Granulosicoccus antarcticus IMCC3135: one gene and its partner. The protein of the gene in region 2 binds, or shares a complex with, the protein of the main gene of each other region. Links are inferred from orthologs where the notes say so. Each region holds a gene or a part of one and is shown on either strand. Other genes may lie near its edges.

Region 1 (4,017 bases), 3.6 Mb from region 2 along the record:
AGGCCCCGACAATTCGTTCACGCATCTCCTTCTCGAAGCCATTCATGACCGAAGTCACAGTAATGAGCGCAGTCACGCCTAGCATGATTCCAAGAATCGATACCAGAGAGATGAATGAAATAAAATGATTTCGCCGTTTGGCTCGCGTATAACGCAGACCGACGAACAGTTCGTATGGTTGAAACATGACCTGTTGGAGCCGCTACCGTAGACAAGGTTCGCGGATAGTGTAGTGAATTGACAGGCAGGCAGGCGTTCCGATTGAGTAAATGACGCCTGCAAGTCCCGAACGGGGTAAATATGGGACAATCAGCCCTGCAACGTTCCCGCCAGACAGACTGATTCCACGAGGTTCATGAGCACTATTGACGAACCGGCACTGCTGCTATCAGCAGACGCCGCACCCAAGTCCCATTGGGGCAGACTATACGGCGCCTCTGAATCACTCGCTATTGCCGAGCACGCCCGACGCTGCGACGATTTGCTGGTAATCATTGCCCCCAGCACCACCGAACTTCTGCATCTGGAGGTGGAGCTGAGGTTTTTCGCAGGCGCCGATCTACCGGTGCACCTGCTCAGCGACTGGGAGACCTTGACGTACGACCGCGTGTCGCCGCATCAGGACATCATTTCCCAGCGCATCCGAACCCTCTACTCCCTGGGTGATGCACGACAAGGCATTTTGCTGCTGACCGCGGCAGCTTTGATGCAGAGACTACCACCGCGAAGTTTCCTCGATCAGCATGCGCTGATCATCAGGAATGGCGACACACTGGCGCTGGACGAATTCCGCTCCAGACTGGTTGATGCCGGCTACCGCCTTGTGACTCAGGTCGAGGAGCATGGGGAATTTGCCGTGCGTGGCTCCATCCTGGATCTGTTCCCGATGAGCAGTAACCTGCCCTATCGTGTTGAGTTCTTCGATGATGAGATAGAAACGATTCGAACCTTCGATGTCGACACCCAGCGCGGTCTGGACAAGGCTCAGGAGATCGAACTATTGCCGGCCCATGAGTTTCCACTCAATGAGGCTGGAATCGCTCTGTTCAGACGCCAGTACCGCAACTCATTTGCCGCCGAGAGCAAAAACACGCCGATCTATCGGGAAGTCAGCGAAGGCCGTGCGCCATCAGGCATCGAGTATTACATGCCGCTGTTTTTCGAAGAGACCTCGCAACTGTTCCACTATTTACCCGAATCTGCCAGCTTCATCATGCTTGATGGTGCGGCCGAGGCCTTTCAGAGCTTCGAAAACAACACGCTCGACCGATACGAACAGCGACGCCACGATGTAGAGCGTCCGATTCTGCCACCTGCAGAGATATATCTCAGCGCTGCGGATATTCATATCGAGCTGAGCAAGCGCAACACGATCAATACGCAACGCTATCAGATCGAGAAGATCGGCAGCGACAGCATCAATCTGGCCACTGAAGCTCCCGGACTCTACCCGCTGGACCCTCGCGGCGAACGCCCCATGGGCGCCTTGCAGGATTTTCTCGGCAAGTTTCCGGGTCGTGTGTTGTTCGTTGCCGAATCCACCGGACGCCGGGAAGCCTTGCTCGACCAACTGGTCGGCAACCGTCTGCAACCTGAAACGGTTGATAGCTGGGATGCTTTTCTGCGCAGCGAACGCACGCTATGCCTGACCACCGCAGCGCTGGATCGAGGACTGCAGTTGCCAGAGGCTCGTGTGGCGATGATTACCGAGTCGCAGCTTGGCTCGGGAAGAATCAAGCGCCGCGAGCGACGCAGACCAACGCGTGACTCCGAAGCCATTATCTCCAACCTGACGGATCTGAACCTGGGTGCACCCGTCGTCCATATTGACAATGGTGTCGGCCGCTACCTTGGCTTGACCTCGTTGACACTGGGAGATGTCACCAACGAATATCTGACCATTCAGTACGCAGGTGATGACAAACTTTATGTGCCTGTTGCCTCTTTGCACCTGATCAGTCGCTATGCCGGCGCCAGCGAAGAGTCGGCTCCCTTGCACAAGCTGGGCACCGACACCTGGCAGAAAGTTCGTCGTAAAGCGGCCGAAAAAGCCTACGATGTCGCAGCCGAGCTACTGGAAATCCATGCTCGCAGGGCGGCGCGTCAAGGCTTTGCCTTTCCAGAAAATTCCGACAACTACACACAATTCAGCCTGGCCTTCCCTTTTGAAGAGACTCCTGATCAGCTTTCGGCGATTGAGGCGGTGGTGGCGGATCTACGCTCGCCGCAACCCACCGATCGCGTTGTCTGTGGCGATGTCGGCTTCGGCAAGACAGAAGTGGCCATGCGTGCTGCCTTTGTTGCTGTAGATGCCGGCAAGCAGGTCGTTGTGCTGGTACCGACCACCTTGCTGGCCCGACAACATCATCAGAATTTCATGGATCGCTTCGCTGACTGGCCGGTGCAGATCGAATCGCTGTCACGTTTCGAGACGGCCAAGGAACAGAAAGCCATTCTGAAAAAGCTCGAAAGTGGCGGTGTTGACATCATCATCGGTACCCACAAACTACTGAGCAAAGACATCAAGTACCAGAATCTGGGCCTGGTCATCATCGACGAGGAGCACCGTTTCGGGGTACGCCACAAGGAACACATGAAGGCGCTGCGTTCAGAAGTGGATATCGTCACCCTGACTGCCACGCCCATTCCGCGCACGCTCAACATGGGCCTGGCGGGCATGCGTGACCTGTCCATCATAGCCACCCCACCCCAGCATCGTCATGCCATCAAGACCTTTGTCGGTGAATGGTCCGATGTGCAGATTCGCGAAGCTTGTGAGCGAGAGCTGGCTCGTGGTGGTCAGATCTATTTTCTGCACAATGAAGTCCAGACCATCGAACGCATTGTCGAAGATCTTGAACGAATTGTCCCCAGTGCTCGTATCAATTTTGCACACGGCCAGATGCGTGAGTCGGACCTGGAACAGGTCATGAGTGACTTCTATCATCAGCGCTTCAATATTCTCGTGGCGACCACCATCATTGAAAGTGGTATCGACATTCCCAGTGCCAATACCATTCTGATCAATCGCGCCGACAAACTGGGACTGGCTCAGCTACATCAGTTGCGCGGCCGCGTCGGGCGCTCACATCATCGCGCCTACGCCTACCTGTTGACACCTCCCAAAGGTTCCATGACGAGCGATGCAGAAAAGCGTCTGCAAGCCATAGAATCACTGGAAGATCTGGGCGTCGGCTTTACCCTGGCAACGCATGATCTGGAAATTCGAGGTGCCGGCGAGCTGCTGGGCGAAGGCCAGAGCGGGCAGATCCAGGAAATCGGTTTCACTCTGTACAGCGAACTGCTGACGCGTGCGGTCAAGGCACTCAAAAGCGGCAAACTGCCAGACTATGACAAACCTCTTGCACATGGAACAGAAGTCGATTTAGGCGTCCCTGCCCTGTTGCCTGAGGATTACGTTCCAGATGTCCATCAGCGTCTGATCATGTACAAACGCATCTCCAATGCAGTCGATAGTGACGCATTACGTGAACTGAAGATCGAATTGATCGATCGCTTCGGCCTTCTGCCACCACAAACCGATAGACTGTTTGATGTCATGCGTCTGCGTCAGCGTTGCGAACAACTGGGCATAGAGAGACTTGAACTGAACGCCGCCGGCGGACGCATCGTCTTTTCACCGGAGCCCAAAATAGATCCAATGGCATTGATACAGACCATCCAGCGCCATAGCAGTACTTACCGATTCGATGGTAAGCAGGTATTGCGCATCATCAAGAGCTTCGAAGAGTCCAGCGAAGCCCAGGCATTCCTGAACGAGCTGCTCGATACACTGGCATTGCCAGAGGCCGCATGATGTTCAGTGTCCACAAACAGAGACCCGATCAGACAGAATGAGAATCACCACTATCACCAGATACCTGCGGCAAGCCGCGCAACTGCTTGTCATCAGCTCCCTGCTCATGACAGGCATCGCGCACGCTCGCGACTACCAGATTGAAGTCGTTCTGTTCGAGAACGTCGATGGACGCGATCTGACCGCCGGCGGTCTGTACT
Region 2 (4,395 bases):
CCTATACGATCGCTCAGCATCCCAAACGGGATCTGCAGACAGGCCTGCAGCAATCCGTAAATGCCAATGGCCAGGCCGATCAGAAATGGCGTACTGTCCGTATAGTGATCACCAAAAAGGCTGAATACCGGCAGCACGATGAACAGACCCACCATTCTGATCATATAGATCAGAGACAGGGACCAGGCGGCGCGCCGTTCACGGGGCAGTAATGCGGCCGGAGTACTTTGATTGCTATCGTTCAATGGGCCCCTGCAAGGGTACGGGTCAAGCGGCGTATAGTATCAGGGCTCAAGCCCTGCTGACACACGCCCTTTCCTCAATCACCGCTCACCAGAACTCGGCAATGGATACTATTCGCATCCGTGGCGCACGCACGCACAACCTCAAGAACATCGATGTTGACCTGCCGCGCGACTCTTTGATCGTCATTACCGGACTATCCGGTAGTGGAAAGTCATCTCTGGCTTTCGATACCGTGTTCGCAGAAGGCCAGCGCCGCTATGTGGAATCGCTGTCAGCCTACGCACGCCAGTTTCTGTCCATCATGGACAAACCGGACGTGGATCTGATAGACGGGCTTTCTCCGGCGATCGCCATTGAGCAGAAATCAACCTCCCACAACCCGCGCTCCACGGTTGGTACCATCACCGAAATATATGATTATCTGCGCCTGCTGTACGCCCGTGCCGGCACACCCACATGCCCGATTCACGGCGAAGTACTGGAAGCCCAGACTCTGAGTCAGATGGTGGATACTGTCATGGCTCTGGATGCGGGAACCACCCTGGCGCTGCTGGCACCTGTCATCCGGGATCGCAAAGGCGACCATGCGACCCTGTTGGAACGTTTGCGGGCACAAGGCTATCTGCGAGCACGAATTGACGGGGTCATCACAGAGCTGGAAGGTGACATCTCACTGCCTGCAAAACAGAAACATTCCATTGATGTCGTCGTGGACCGCTTCAAGGTACGGGACGACCTGCGCCTGCGCCTCACCGAGTCCTTTGAAACAGCCACGACACTGGGTGATGGCAACGCCATTGTCACACCACTGCGCGATGATGGCGATGACATGGTCTTCTCTACGCGCTTTGCCTGCAGTCAATGTGGCTATTCTCTACCGGAGCTGGAACCTCGCGCGTTCTCGTTCAACAGCCCCCATGGCGCCTGCCCAACCTGTGATGGACTCGGCCTGAGTCAGTTCTTCGATCCGGCACTTATCATCGTGAACCCTTCTGTCAGCCTTGCTGGTGGAGCCATTCGTGGCTGGGACAAGCGCAATGCCTACTACTTCCAGATGATCAAGTCACTGGCCCTTCATTATAAATTCGATGTCGATACGATTTTTGATGAATTGCCAGAAGCTATCCGACATCTGATCATGCACGGATCCGGTACGGAGAAGATCAAATTCCACTACCAGAGCGAAAAAGGTCAGGCCAGCTATGAGTCCGTACGCCCCTTTGAAGGCATCATTCCCAACCTGACGCGCCGCTACAAGGACACCGAATCGAATGCAGTGCGTGAAGAGCTTGGCAAACTGCTCTCCTCACAGACCTGCCCTGATTGCAAGGGCGCGCGTCTGAATGAGGCTGCCCGGCACGTCCTGGTCGATGGGCACAGCCTACCCTCGATCGTGAACCATTCCATCGGTGACACCCGCTCTCTGATCGACTCGCTGAAGCTGACAGGTCAGCGCAAAGAAGTCGCCAGCAAGATTACCGGTGAAATCCTGCTGCGACTGAACTTCCTGATCAACGTAGGCCTGGATTACCTCTCACTGGATCGCAGCGCTGACACCCTCTCCGGAGGCGAAGCACAGCGCATACGTCTCGCCAGCCAGATAGGTGCAGGTCTGCAAGGTGTTCTGTATGTACTGGATGAACCCTCAATCGGATTGCATCAGCGTGATAACGACAAGCTGCTGAAGACATTGGAATACCTGCGTGATCTGGGCAATACCGTCATTGTCGTGGAGCACGATGAAGACGCCATCCGGGCGGCCGATTTTGTACTGGACATAGGACCGGGAGCCGGTGTTCATGGTGGCAACATAGTGGCCTCTGGCACACCAGAGCAGATCATCAGCAATAGCGCCTCGATTACCGGCCAGTATCTGTCCGGCAAGCGCTTCATTCCCATTCCCGAACGCAAGAAACCGGGTAAACAGTTCATCAGCATCACCAAAGCTTCTGGCAACAACCTTAAATCTGTCAATGTGAAATTTCCTGTCGGCATCTGTACGGTAGTCACAGGCGTCTCAGGCTCGGGGAAATCGACACTCGTCAACGATACCCTTTACAAGCACGCGGCCAATGCCATCAATAACGCCCGTCATACCCCATCGCCATTGAAAAGCATTACCGGCCTGAAGGTGTTCGACAAAATTGTGGACATTGACCAGAGCGCCATTGGCCGCACCCCACGCAGCAACCCTGCCACCTACTCCGGCCTGTTCTCGCCGATCAGAGATCTGTTCGCAGGCACTCACGAAGCACGCTCCAGAGGCTACAAGGCAGGACGCTTCAGTTTCAATGTCAAGGGGGGTCGCTGTGAAGCTTGCCAGGGAGATGGCCTGATCAAGGTGGAAATGCATTTTCTACCCGATGTCTATGTCCCCTGTGACGTCTGCCAAGGCAAGCGCTATGGCCGCGAAACACTGGACATACGCTACAAGGGGCAGAATATTCACCAGGTCCTGACGATGACAGTTGAACAGGCACATGAGTTTTTCGGCGCAGTGCCGGTACTGCATCGCAAGCTGGCCACTCTGATGGATGTCGGCCTGTCCTATATAACGCTGGGACAGAATGCGACAACGCTATCCGGCGGTGAAGCTCAACGCATCAAACTGGCACGAGAGCTTTCGAAGCGCGACACAGGCGACACTCTGTATATCCTTGATGAGCCGACAACAGGTTTGCATTTTGAAGATGTCAAGGCTTTGCTTGTGGTCATACAGCGACTACGTGATGCCGGCAATACCGTGATTATCATCGAACACAATCTGGATGTAATTAAGACTGCAGACTGGATCATCGACATGGGCCCCGAAGGCGGTCAAGGTGGTGGGACTGTCGTTGCAGCTGGAACACCTGAAGATATCATCGGCTGTGCCTCCTCCTATACCGGTCAATACCTCAAACGCATTTTATCTCGATAATGGCTAGTGATCACTGGAAAACCCTGTTCCATCGCCTCGGCATGGGCACTGAAAATGTGCTTGATGTTGTCCGCTCCCGTGCACGCGAAAAGTTGCATCCGGAAGTTCATCTGCATGTGATTGCCTATCGTGGCCTGGCAACCAGGCTATCAGGCGGTTGGCAAGGCAGCATCAATGGTCGGGTGCTGCGCTACAAGCAACCCTCCCTGCCCGGCATCTCGACACTGTGGAACAATCTGCAAGCCAGCTATGCACGCTTTGCAACCGATGAGCTGGAAGGCGTCACGGTGCGCGGTCGTGTGGGTGCAGAGCAGGTAGAGAGCATCACTGATGAAGAGGGGTATTTCAGGCTCGATTTCAATATCCGTACAAGCGACGAACCTGGCAATACCATCCCGGTGGAGCTGACACTCCCGGGGTTCACAACGATTCAGATCGACGGTGACCCTGTGATCAACCTGCCGGATCCGGCCGCACGCTTTGCAGTCATCAGCGACATCGACGATACCCTGCTGGTTACCAACGCCACCTCGTTACGGCGAATGATGCGTCTGACACTGCTGGAGTCCGCCACCACCAGGCTTGCCTTCGATGGTGTCGCTGATTTCTACCAGGCCCTGCACGGAACAGTCAATCCGTTTTTCTATGTATCCAGCAGCCCCTGGAATCTGTACGAATTCCTGACCGACTTCATGCGTCTGAACCATATAGTCGCTGGCCCAATGATGTTGCGGGACTTAGGCATTGACGAGACCAAATTCATCGCCGGCCCACACAAGGAACACAAGCTGGAACAGATCAGAGCGATAATCGATCTCTATCCGACGCTATCTTTCATTCTCTGCGGTGACAGTGGCCAGGATGATCCGGAAATCTACACCACTATCGCCGAAGAATATCCGGATCAGATCAAAACCATCTACATCCGTGACGTCAGCGATCAGTGGCGAAGCTCCGCCATTCAGCTCCTGATTCAGCGCTTGAAAGAAATGGATATAGACATGCTGCTGACACCGGACACCCAGGCAGCAGCCACTCATGCGATAGCTCAGAATTATATCAACAAGGATTCCTTGCCAGTCATACAGCAAGCTGTTGACGACCAGAAGCTTGAAGTGCAGCTGTGAAAACCACCACACCCGCCTCGCTACAGCACTGGCAAGGGAAAACCTCTTCGCCTAGCTGGGGAATAATCTTCATGGTCACGGGCACCATGATCGTGCCGGTGA

The links. The genes of interacting proteins can lie anywhere in the genome.
Region 1: the proteins of uvrA (region 2) and mfd are in contact, whole or in part, in a crystal structure (PDB 4DFC), measured with the Escherichia coli proteins. The link is inferred for Granulosicoccus antarcticus IMCC3135 from one-to-one orthologs.

What each region holds. Positions count from the first base shown.
Region 1 is NZ_CP018632.1:5,633,947-5,637,963, forward strand. It holds mfd (transcription-repair coupling factor), read left to right. Parts: upstream 1-355; coding sequence 356-3,817; downstream 3,818-4,017. Other genes in the region: IMCC3135_RS24460 (lipoprotein-releasing ABC transporter permease subunit), read right to left, coding at 1-187; IMCC3135_RS24470 (CsiV family protein), read left to right, coding at 3,855-4,017. UniProt on the Escherichia coli protein: Couples transcription and DNA repair by recognizing RNA polymerase (RNAP) stalled at DNA lesions. Mediates ATP-dependent release of RNAP and its truncated transcript from the DNA, and recruitment of nucleotide excision repair machinery to the damaged site.
Region 2 is NZ_CP018632.1:2,014,069-2,018,463, reverse strand. What follows is about bases 1-3,366. They hold uvrA (excinuclease ABC subunit UvrA), read left to right. Parts: upstream 1-346; coding sequence 347-3,166; downstream 3,167-3,366. Other genes in these bases: IMCC3135_RS08730 (App1 family protein), read left to right, coding at 3,166-3,366; IMCC3135_RS08740 (MFS transporter), read right to left, coding at 1-245. In the rest of the region: more of IMCC3135_RS08730, read left to right, coding at 3,367-4,293; IMCC3135_RS08725 (DMT family transporter), read left to right, coding at 4,290-4,395. UniProt on the Escherichia coli protein: The UvrABC repair system catalyzes the recognition and processing of DNA lesions. UvrA is an ATPase and a DNA-binding protein. A damage recognition complex composed of 2 UvrA and 2 UvrB subunits scans DNA for abnormalities.